Regions from separate parts of the Amycolatopsis sp. DSM 110486 genome, predicted to be linked through region 2. Evidence: riboswitches for the same ligand, from Rfam matches in the RefSeq annotation. Region 2 holds a riboswitch; the other holds the start of a gene.

Region 1 (5,456 bases), 3.5 Mb from region 2:
TTTTTCTTGGAGCCTCTTGATGACCAACGTGGAGACCACGGACGCCACCGGCCTCGGCGAGATCGAGGTCGGCGCCGCCCGGATCAACGTCGACGACAAGCGCATGATCAACGCGCGCGCCGACGTGAACCAGCTGCTGCCCATGAAGTACCGCTGGGCGTGGGACAAGTACCTCGCCGCGTGCAACAACCACTGGATGCCGACCGAGGTCGCCATGCAGGCCGACATCGCGCTGTGGAAGTCGCCCGACGGCCTGACCGAGGACGAGCGCCAGATGCTCAAGCGCAACCTCGGCTTCTTCGCCACCGCGGAGTCGTTGGTGGCCAACAACATCGTGCTCGCGGTGTACCGCCAGATCACCAACCCCGAGTGCCGCCAGTACCTGCTGCGCCAGGCGTTCGAGGAAGCCGTGCACACGCACACCTTCCAGTACATCTGCGAAAGCCTCGGCCTGGTCGAGGGCGAGCTGTTCAACATGTACCGCGAGGTGCCGTCCATCTCCGAGAAGGACGCGTGGGCGCTGAAGTACACGCAGAACCTCGAGAACCCGGACTTCGAGACCGGCACGCAGGAGGCCGACCAGGCGTTCCTGCGCGACCTCGTGGCCTTCTACGTGATCTTCGAGGGCATGTGGTTCTACACCGGCTTCGCGCAGATCCTCTCGCTCGGCCGCCGCAACAAGATGGTCGGCATCGCCGAGCAGTACCAGTACATCCTGCGCGACGAGTCGATCCACCTGAACTTCGGCATCGACTGCATCAACCAGATCAAGATCGAGAACCCGCACCTGTGGACCGAGCAGTTCCAGGCGGAGATCCGGCAGATGCTGACCGACGCGTGCGAGCTGGAAGTCCGCTACGCGCGCGACACCATGCCGCGCGGCATGCTGGGCCTCTCGGCGCAGCTGTGCGAGCAGTACATGCACTTCATCACCGACCGGCGCGCCCAGCAGATCGGCCTCGCGCCGATCTTCGGGGAGACGGAGAACCCGTTCCCGTGGATGTCGGAGGCGATGGACCTGAAGAAGGAGAAGAACTTCTTCGAGACCCGCGTGATCGAGTACCAGTCGGGCGGCGCGCTGGACTGGGACTGATCCCGGACTCTGGGACCGGGGTGCGTCTTGTGCCGCCGGCAACCCCGACCCGCTAGGCTCGGCCACGCCACTGGTTCGCCAGGGCGTGGCCGAGCTTTTTCGGTCGTGCCCCGGTGAGGCAACAGGGAACCCGGTGTGAATCCGGGACTGCCCCGCAGCGGTGAGTGGGAACGAAAGCCGTCACCACGATTTCGTGGTCAAGCACTGGGCGAAGGCCCGGGAAGCGACGGTGAGTAGGCGCGAGCGGTTCGCCCACGAGTCCGAAGACCTGCCCGTGGTACGTGCGCCGACGGCGTGCGTGAGTCCGGGCCCCGTGGGAGCAGGCCTGAGGCGAAACGCGGTTCTCGCGTGCCCGGGCTCGTTGGCGAGCTCGCGAGGAGAGAGCCTGTGACCACCATCGGCACCACCATCCTGGGATACCCGCGCATCGGCCCGGCCCGGGAGCTCAAGCGCGCCCTGGAGCGCTACTGGGCCGGCACCACCGGCGAAGCGGAGTTGCTCGCCACCGGCCGCGAACTTCGCGCACAGACCTGGTCGCGACTGCGCGACGCCGGCCTGGAGTCGATCCCGTCCGGCACGTTCTCCCACTACGACCACGTGCTCGACACCGCCGAGCTGTTCGGCGCGCTGCCGGAGCGCTTCGCGCGCCTCGGCCTCTCACCGCTGGACACGTACTTCGCCGCCGCGCGCGGCGTGCAGGACGAGCCTGCGCTCGAGATGACCAAGTGGTTCGACACCAACTACCACTACCTCGTGCCCGAGCTGGGTCCCGGCTCGCGCTTCACGCTGTCGGGCACGAAGCCGCTCGACGAGGTGCGCGAAGCCCGGGAGTTGGGGATCGAGACGCGGCCGGTACTCGTCGGGCCGGTCACGTTCCTGCTGCTCAGCAAGGCGACACAGCCCGGCTTCGAACCGCTGGAGCTGCTCGACGAGCTGCTGTCCGCCTACGCGGAGCTGCTGGCCGCGCTGAAGGCCGAAGGCGTCGAGTGGGTGCAGCTTGATGAACCGGCGTTCGCCGGTGACCGCACCACGAAGGAGCTCAACGCGCTGACCCGCGCGTACCACGTGCTGGCCAAGGCCGAGGACCGCCCGAAGCTGCTCGTCGCCGGTTACTTCGGCGGACTCGGCCGCGGGCTGGGCGTGCTGGCCCGCTCCCCCATCGAGGCGCTGGCCGTGGACCTCGTCACCGACGCGTCCTTTGTGGACGCTGTGGCCGCGGAAGGCGCGTTGCGCGACAAGGAGGTGCTCGCCGGCGTCGTCGACGGGCGCAACGTGTGGCGCACCGACCCGGACCGAGCGTTGGAACGCGCCGCGCGGCTGGCCGGCACCGCGCAGCACGTGAGCGTCACGACATCGTGCTCGCTGCTGCACGTACCCTACGACGTCGAGGCCGAGAACCTCGATTCACGACTCGGGAGCTGGCTCGCGTTCGCCGACCAGAAGGTCGCCGAGGTCGTGCTGCTCGGGCGGGCGCTGCGCGGCGAAGACGTGGACCTGTCGGCGGCGCGGGCGGCCGTCGCGGACCGCGCGACGAACCCGGCAGACGCGGCCGTGCGGGAGCGGCTGGCGGCGCTGACACCGCAGGACGCCGTGCGTGCACCGTACGAGCAACGGGCGGCCGCGCACCGGGAATCCCTCGGCCTGCCGCCGCTGCCGACCACCACGATCGGCTCGTTCCCGCAGACCACCGACCTCCGCAAGGCCCGCGCCGCGTACCGCGCGGGCACGCTCGACGAACCCGAGTACGTGGCCCAGATGCACGCCGAGATCGACCGAGTGGTGCGGCTGCAGGAGGAGCTGGGCCTCGACGTGCTGGTGCACGGCGAGCCCGAGCGCAACGACATGGTGCAGTACTTCGCCGAGCAGCTCGCCGGGTTCGCCTCGACCGAGCACGGCTGGGTGCAGTCCTACGGCTCGCGCTGCGTCCGCCCGCCGATCCTCTACGGCGACGTCTCGCGCCCGCGGCCGATGACCGTGCCGTGGGCGCGGTACGCGCAAAGCCGCACCACCAAGCCGATCAAGGGCATGCTCACCGGCCCGGTCACGATCCTCGCGTGGTCGTTCGTGCGCGACGACCAGCCGCTCGCCGACACCGCGCTGCAGGTCGCGTTCGCGATCCGCGACGAGGTGACCGACCTCGAAGCCGCGGGCGTGCGCGTGATCCAGGTCGACGAGCCGGCCCTGCGGGAGCTGCTGCCGCTGCGCGCGGCCGGGCACGAGGTCTACTTCGACTGGGCGGTGCGGGCGTTCCGCGTCGCGACGGCCGGAGCCGCCGCGGGCACCCAGATCCACACGCACATGTGCTATTCGGAGTTCGGCGAGGTGCTCTCGGCGATCGACGGCCTCGACGCCGACGTGACCAGCATCGAAGCCGCGCGCTCGAAAATGGAGGTACTCGCCGACCTGTCGGCCGGCGGGTTCGCGCGCGGCGTCGGCCCCGGCGTCTACGACATCCACTCGCCCCGTGTGCCGGGCGTCGAGGAGGTCGCGGACCTGCTGCGCACGGCGGCCGCCGCCGTGCCGGCGCACCGGCTGTGGGTGAACCCCGACTGCGGCCTCAAGACGCGCCGCTACGCCGAGGTGGAGCCCGCCTTGCGCCACCTCGTCGCGGCAGCCCGCCAGGTCCGCGCCGAGCAGGGCTGAGCAACCCCGGGCAACGGTGCCGGGCGGCGCGAACCACCGCCCGGCACCGGATCTTCGTCAAGGATCACCCGGATGGAGCCGGCCAAAGGTATTGTCATTCGGTCAACAGCGCGGCACGGTGGAGGTCGGACCGGGGTTCCGCCAGTGAAGGCAGGTCGCCATGACGAGCGCAGTCGGCAAGGTCGGCAAGGTCGCCGAGAGCCTGCGTGAGCGGGTGCCCACGCTCACGTCGATGCCGCTGCCCCGCACCGTCGACCAGCGCTGGCAGGCGGCCACCTACCCCGTGCGCGAGCTCGCGGCGCCGCCCGCGGGCAGTGGCCTGAAGCCGGTGCTCGGCGACGACGGCCCGCCGGTCGTGGGCCACGCGCTGGAGATGATGCGCTTCGGCCTGGACTTCAGCTTCAGCCGCTACGAGAAGTACGGCCCCGTCTCGTGGATGGGTGGCTTCGGCCGCCGGATCGTCTCGCTGTCCGGCCCCGAGGCCACGCAGATCGCCCTGGTGAACAAGGACAAGGCGTTCTCGCAGGAGGGCTGGAAGTTCTTCATCGAGAAGTTCTTCGACCGCGGCCTCATGCTGCTCGACTTCGGCGAGCACCACCTGCACCGGCGGATCATGCAGAGCGCGTTCACGCGCGAGCGGCTCGTCGGCTACGTCGGGCAGATGGGCCCGGCCCTGCGCGCCGGCGTCGAGGCGTGGCCCGGCGGCACGCGGCCGCGGCTGTACTGGGCGCTCAAGCAGCTCACGCTCGACGTGGCGACGCGCGTGTTCATGGACATGCGCTCGCCCGACGACGCGATGCGGATCAGCCGCGCGTTCGTGAACACCGTGCGCGCGGGCACGGCACTGGTGCGCTACCCCGTGCCCGGCGGCCGCTGGTCCGCGGGCCTGCGCGGCCGGCGGCTGCTGGAGCGCTACTTCGGCGAGACCCTGCCGGAAAAGCGCCGCGCGGGCGGCGACGACCTGTTCGCCGCGCTCTGCACTGCCACCACCGAGGACGGCGACCGGTTCACCGACGCGGACATCGTGAACCACATGATCTTCCTGATGATGGCGGCGCACGACACCACGACCATCACCAGCAGCGCCATGGCCTACTACCTGGCCAAGCACCCGGAGTGGCAGGAACGCGCCCGCGCGGAGTCGCTCGCGCTCGGCGACGACGTGCCGGACATCGAGGCGCTGGAAAGCCTGGAAACGCTCGACCTCGTGATGAAGGAATCGCTGCGGCTGCGGGCCCCGGTGCCGTCGATGGCCCGCAAGACCACAAAGGACACGGAGGTGCTCGGTCACTTCATCCCCGAAGGCACGCTCGTCGGCGTCTCGCCGACGCTGAACCACTTCACCCCCGACTGCTGGACCGACCCGATGCGCTTCGACCCCGAGCGCTTCGCCGAGCCGCGGCGCGAGGACAAATCGCACCGGTTCGCGTGGATGCCCTTCGGCGGCGGTGCGCACAAGTGCATCGGGCTGCACTTCGGCAGCCTCGAGGTCAAGGCGCTGATGCACGAGATGCTGCGGACTTTCCGCTGGTCGGTGCCCCAGGACTACACCGCACGCTGGGACTACGTGTCGTTGCCGGTCCCCGCTGACGGACTGCCGGTGCGCCTCGAATATCGTTGACGGACGCTGCGGGAGGCGGGGAGCCGACGGTGCCGGAGAAACGGAAATCGGACGAACTGAAAAACACGTTCGAGCACTCAAGGTGACATCACGTCACCA
Region 2 (5,456 bases):
ACCGACAGGTGCACGCACTCGCCGGCCGGCTGGTAGCCGACGCGGCGGTAGACCGTGGCGATGCCCAGGTCGCCCGGGGTGAGGAAGGCCGTGGGGCCGCCTCGCTCGTGGACCAGGCGGGTGAGGTGCGCCGTGATCGCGGCGGCGATTCCCCGGCGGCGGTAGGCCTCGGCGACGGCGATGCCGGCGATCTCGGCCGCGCCGTCCACGATGTCCAGCGCGAACCCGCCGCCGATCACCGCGCCCGTCGCGGTGTCCTCGGCGCGCACGGCGCGATCGCCGAACGAGCGGGTGGTCGCCAGCTCCGCGTCGGACACCTCCGGGGACGCGCCGAAGGCCACGTTCTGCGCCGAACGCAGGCTGCGCAGGTCGGTGTCGGTCTCGGGAACACGGAGCACGATCCCGGCGGGTGCCGGGTGGTCCACGAAGTCGGCCGGGGTGCAGGTCATGAGCGGGATGCGCCGCTCGAGCGAGTACCCCCGCGCGACGAGGAGTTTCTCCAGGCCGGGCGCGGCTTCGGTGAAGAACTCCAGCCGGGGCTGCAGGCCGCGGCCCGCGTACGCCTCGGTCAGCGCAGTGATCTCCGCCGGTGACGGCTCGGCGCCGTCGTCGGGGATCGCGTAGTTGAGCATCGGGTGGCCGGTGGTGCGGGAGAAGGTCGCGAGGAACGGGCCGATCCGTTCGACGTCACGGCCTCGGGGTGCGGTGGCACGGACATACGCCTGAAGGGCGGACATGCTGGGTGATCCCTTTCGGGGTCGAAGGAGACCCACGCGCGCTGCCGAGAAGGGCAGGGCATGGGAAGGACGGCTGACGGGCTCGCGTCAGGCCTGACCTCGGCCGTCGCGAGCAGCGGCGGCAAACATAGGCGTTCCTTCGTCCGAAGATCCGAGAGCTTTCAGTGTCCCAGCGGGGGCAACCGATTTAACTCAGCGCCGTTCGCGGTGGCTCATCCCGGCGTAGCGCGTGTCCCACACCGAACGCGGCACGCGCAGGCGGACAGGCGCGTTGCAGACGGTCCGCCGCACCTGCTGCGGGATCGCGACCACGGGCACCACGTCGAAGTAGCGCCAGCCGCGGCGGGTCAGGGCGGCGCCGAGCGTGGCGCCGATGGTGTTGAGCAGCACGTCGTCGGTCGAGGTCACGCGGCCGCTGTGGATGAGGAACTGCGTGGCCTCCACCAGCACGGACGAGCTCAAGGCGGTGAGCGCGATCCGGCTGAGCGACCGCAGCCGGCGCAGGCGCAGCGGCGCGAGCGCGCCCAGCGGACACAGGAGCAGCAGGTTGCCGACGACTTGCCAGAGCGAACCGTCGTCGGACAGCGCGGCGGAGAGGTCGGCACCGGGCACGAGATCGAGCGTGCTCCCCGAAGCGGCGCCGACGGGCATGATGACCAGGCAGAGCACGAGCGCGCCGATCGTCACCGCCGTCACGTCGACGGCCGCGGTCGCCGACGCGTGGCCGAGGCTGATGCCGCTGCTTCTTCGCCGCCTCCGTGCGGCGAGCAAGGGCCAGCAGAGCAGCGCGTACGGCAGCGCGATGGCCGTGATCGGGATGATCCCCCAGAAAGCGCGCAGCAAGGCGCCCATGCGCTTCCCTTCTCGAACCCCTCTGAACTGTTTCTTCCCGCCTTCCCAAGATCAACCTTCGCATCGCCGGTTCGAGTCGGCATGCTCAGCGGGCCGCACTATTCGGTGATCTTTCCGGTGGCGCGAAACGGCTTCCCGTGGTTCGGTCGAGGCGCGGACCGTCCATAGTGGATGCTGTGGACAACCCTGTGGAAGGATTTCGCCGACTTGGTGAAAAGCCTTGTCCACAACGGAAAACAAGGGTTCGAGCCTGTGTACTACCCGGCGAGCTCGCGCGCCTTCTCGATGAGCGCGGACAGGTGCAGGCCACGGTGGACGTCGCACGGATGCGTGGTCGTTCCACTCGTGACCATGGCCGCGAAGTCGTCCAGCAAGGCCGTGTAGGACTCCGCGGCGGTGCCTGGCTTGCGGCCGAGTGTCCGGTAGCCGTGCTCGCCGTAGACCGCGACCTCGACGACGGTCGGCTGAACCGGCAGCCGCAGCGACAGCGTCGCGGTGCTCGTGGCGCCGCCCTCGTGGGCGAACATCAGCTGCCACAGGTCATCGGGGCCGCGGTGGGCCGCGAGCACGTCGGTGATGCGGCCGAGGGCGGCGTCGAGCAGGTCGAACGCGTGCGGGCCGATGTCGGCTAGCGCGCCGCCGGACGCGTCGAGGCGCCAGGCCGAGGTCGAGTACTGCCCGCCGAGCAGCGCGCCCGACAGCCAGCGCGCGCCACCGCCGCGCCAGCCGCCCGAGGCGGCGAGGCCGTCGAGCCACTCGCGCGTCTGCTGGGAGAACCGCAGCGTGAGCATCACGAGCGACGCGACGCCGGCTTTGTCCACGGCGTCGGCCAGCCGCTGCGCGCTCGCCAGGTCGGCGGCGATGGGCTTCTCGAGGATCAGGTGCTTGCCGGCCTCGGCCGCGCGCGTCGCGATCTCCGCCTGCACGGCGGGCGGCACGGCGAAGGCGAGGGCGTCGACCAGCGAGAACAGCTCCTCGAGATCGTCGGTGCCGACGGCTCCGTGGGCCTCGGCCAGCGGACGGGCGCTGGTGATGCGGCGCGCCCACACGGCGGTGAGCTCGGTGCCGGGGTGTTCGGTCAGGCCCGGCGCGTGCACCGTGGTCGCCCAGGGACCGGTTCCGACGAGGCCGATGCGCAGCTGTCCGACGTCCACGCCCGGAAGTGTAGGTGTGTCCGGCGCCGCTTCCGGCGGGTACCTCCGGTGGGTTAACGTCGGTCAGCTGTACACCACGATCGGGGGAAGCCGGTGGGAATCCGGCGCTGACCCGCAACCGTGAGCGGCCGCCCGTGCGGCCGTGAGCCGGATCGCCCGCCGTGGTCCGACTCGATGCGAGGTTCATCAACGATGCAGTTGTTCCCTGCCCGGCTCCTTGCCGTGGCCGCGCTCCTGGTCACCGCCGGTCTGTCCGGCGCGAGTACCGCCACTGCGACCGTGCCCGGGAAGGGCACCGCGGGGTACTGCCCCGACGCCACGGGCGTGACGGTGGTCGTCGACTTCCAGGATCTCGGCGGCGACACCCTGATCCGCTGCGCGCCCGGGCCGCAGGCCGACGGCGTGGCGGCCATGCAGAACGCGGGCCTCGACCTCGCGGGCGTCGGCAAGTACGGCCTGGCGCTGATCTGCAAGATCGAGGGCAAACCGGCCGACCAGTCGTGCTCGGGGATGCCGCCCGAGAGCGCGTCGTGGAGCTTCTGGACGGCGACCGACGGTGGCAAGTGGGCTTCGAGCCAGGTCGGCGTGCAGGGCTGGAAGCCGCCGGCCGGGAGTTTCGAGGGCTGGTCGTTCGCGCACAACAAGTCCTTCCAGGACTATCCGCCGCCGCGGGTGGCACCGGTGCGGAAGGCCAACGCGCCTGTTCCCGCGGCCGCGGCTACGGATCCCGGCGGCAACGGCTTCCCGTGGAGCCTGGTGATCGGGCTCGTCGTGATCGCGGTGCTCGTCGTCGCGGGTGTGGTCGTCGGGCTGCGGCGCAGGCGTGCTGCCCGGTAACGCGCGGGCTCTGCACCCGGGCGCGTGGTGGGTGTGGGCGCTCGCGCTCGCCGTCGCCGCCAGCCGCACCACCAACCCGCTGCTGCTCACGCTGGTGATCGCCGTGGCCGGGTTCGTGGTGGTGAACCGCCGGGGCGACGCGCCGTGGGCGCTGGCTTTTCGCGTGTACGCGCTGGTCGCGGGCGTGATCGTGGTGTCACGCGTGCTGTTCCGCATCCTCATCGGCGGCGAGGACGGTGGCCACGTGCTCTTCACGCTGCCGGCGATCCCGCTGCCCGCCGCGGCCGCCGGGATCGAGCTGCTGGGGCCGACGTCGGCCGAGGAGCTGCTCGGCGGCTTCTACGACGGGCTGCGGCTCGCCACGATCGTGCTCTGCGTCGGCGCCGCCAACGCGTTGGCCAACCCGAAACGCCTGCTCAAGGCCGTGCCCGGCGCGTTGGCCGAGGTCAGCACGGCCGTCACGGTGGCGCTTTCGGTGGCGCCGCAGCTGGTGGAGAGCGTGCAGCGAGTGCGGCGCGCGCGGCGGCTGCGGGCGGCCCGCGGGCGGGGCCTGAGGTTCGTGAAGGGGGTTTTCGTGCCGGTGCTCGCGGACGCGATGGACCGCTCGCTCCTGCTGGCAGCGGCCATGGACTCGCGCGGCTACGGCCGGCGCGGCTACCTCGCGCAGCGCGTGCGCGTGCTGATCGCGACCTGCGTCCTCGCGGGGCTGTTCGGGGTCGCCGTCGGGGTGTACGGGGTGCTCGACGGGTCGTCGAGCTGGCTCGGCGTGCCGATGCTGGTGGCGGGCTTGGCCGTGGCGTCCGCCGGGTTCGTGCTGGGCGGGCGGCGGATCCAGCGGACGGCGTACCGGCCTGATCCGTGGCGGTTGCCGGAGACGTTGGTGGTGCTGTGCGGAGTCGCGTCGGCGGGGCTGCTGCTGGCTGCTCCGCCGGCGCAGCTGGCCACGTCGGTGAGCCCGCCGAGCTGGCCGACGTTGCCCTTGCTGCCGACGTTGGCCGTGTTGATCGCGGTGTTGCCGGCGTGGCTCGCGCCGCGGCCGCTGCCGGTCGCCCAGGTGGCACGATGATCGAGTTTTCACAGGTCACCGTCACCTATGACGGAGCTTCCTCACCGGTGCTGCGCGGCGTCGACCTCGTGGTGGAGGAAGGCGAGCTGTGCCTCGTGGCCGGACGCACGGGGGTCGGCAAGTCGACGTTTCTCGGCGCAATCAACGGGCTCGTGCCCCACTTCACCGGCGGGACGCTGGCCGGGCGTGTGCTCGTCGACGGCCTGGACACGGCCACGCACCCGCCGCGTGAGCTGGCCTCCGTGGTCGGCGTCGTGGGGCAGGACCCGCTCGCGGGGTTCGTCACGGACACCGTCGAGGAAGAGCTCGCGTACGCGATGGAGCAGCTGGCCGTGGCGCCCGACGTCATGCGCAAGCGCGTGGAGGAGACGCTCGACCTGCTGGGCATCGCCGAGCTGCGCGACCGTCCACTTCGGACGCTTTCGGGCGGACAGCAGCAGCGCGTGGCGATCGGGTCCGTGCTGACGGCGCACCCGCGCGTGCTCGTGCTGGACGAGCCGACGTCCGCCCTCGACCCGACGGCCGCCGAGGAGGTGCTGGCCGCGATCACGCGGCTGGTCCACGACCTCGGCACCACGGTCGTCGTCGCGGAGCACCGGATGGAGCGCGTGGCGCAGTACGCCGACCGGCTGCTTTACCTGCCGGGCGACGGTTCCGTGCGGTCCGGACCGCCGGCGGAGGTGTTCGCAGACGCCGACGTGGCGCCGCCGATCGTGGAGCTCGGCCGCTTCGCGGGCTGGTCGCCGCTGCCGCTCTCGGTGCGGGACGCGCGACGGCGGGCCGGGCCGTTGCGGGAGCGGCTCTCGTCGG

Evidence for each region. Region 2 has a riboswitch for cobalamin ahead of K1T34_RS16115 (hypothetical protein). Riboswitches for the same ligand answer to the same signal wherever they lie in the genome.
Region 1: it holds a riboswitch for cobalamin, as region 2 does, so the genes downstream of both, metE (5-methyltetrahydropteroyltriglutamate--homocysteine S-methyltransferase) here and K1T34_RS16115 (hypothetical protein) in region 2, are expected to answer to the same signal.

Annotation. Positions count from the first base shown of each region.
Region 1 covers NZ_CP080519.1:6,832,518-6,837,973, reverse strand. The annotation lists gene K1T34_RS33550 (ribonucleotide-diphosphate reductase subunit beta) at 20-1,093, shown strand; cobalamin riboswitch at 1,188-1,384, shown strand; gene metE (5-methyltetrahydropteroyltriglutamate--homocysteine S-methyltransferase) at 1,481-3,736, shown strand; gene K1T34_RS33540 (cytochrome P450) at 3,897-5,357, shown strand.
Region 2 covers NZ_CP080519.1:3,330,569-3,336,024, reverse strand. The annotation lists gene K1T34_RS16130 (GNAT family N-acetyltransferase) at 1-737, opposite strand, end outside; gene K1T34_RS16125 (VanZ family protein) at 930-1,589, opposite strand; gene K1T34_RS16120 (Gfo/Idh/MocA family protein) at 1,847-2,743, opposite strand; cobalamin riboswitch at 2,787-2,922, shown strand; gene K1T34_RS16115 (hypothetical protein) at 2,936-3,580, shown strand; gene K1T34_RS16110 (CbiQ family ECF transporter T component) at 3,570-4,646, shown strand; gene K1T34_RS16105 (ABC transporter ATP-binding protein) at 4,643-5,456, shown strand, end outside.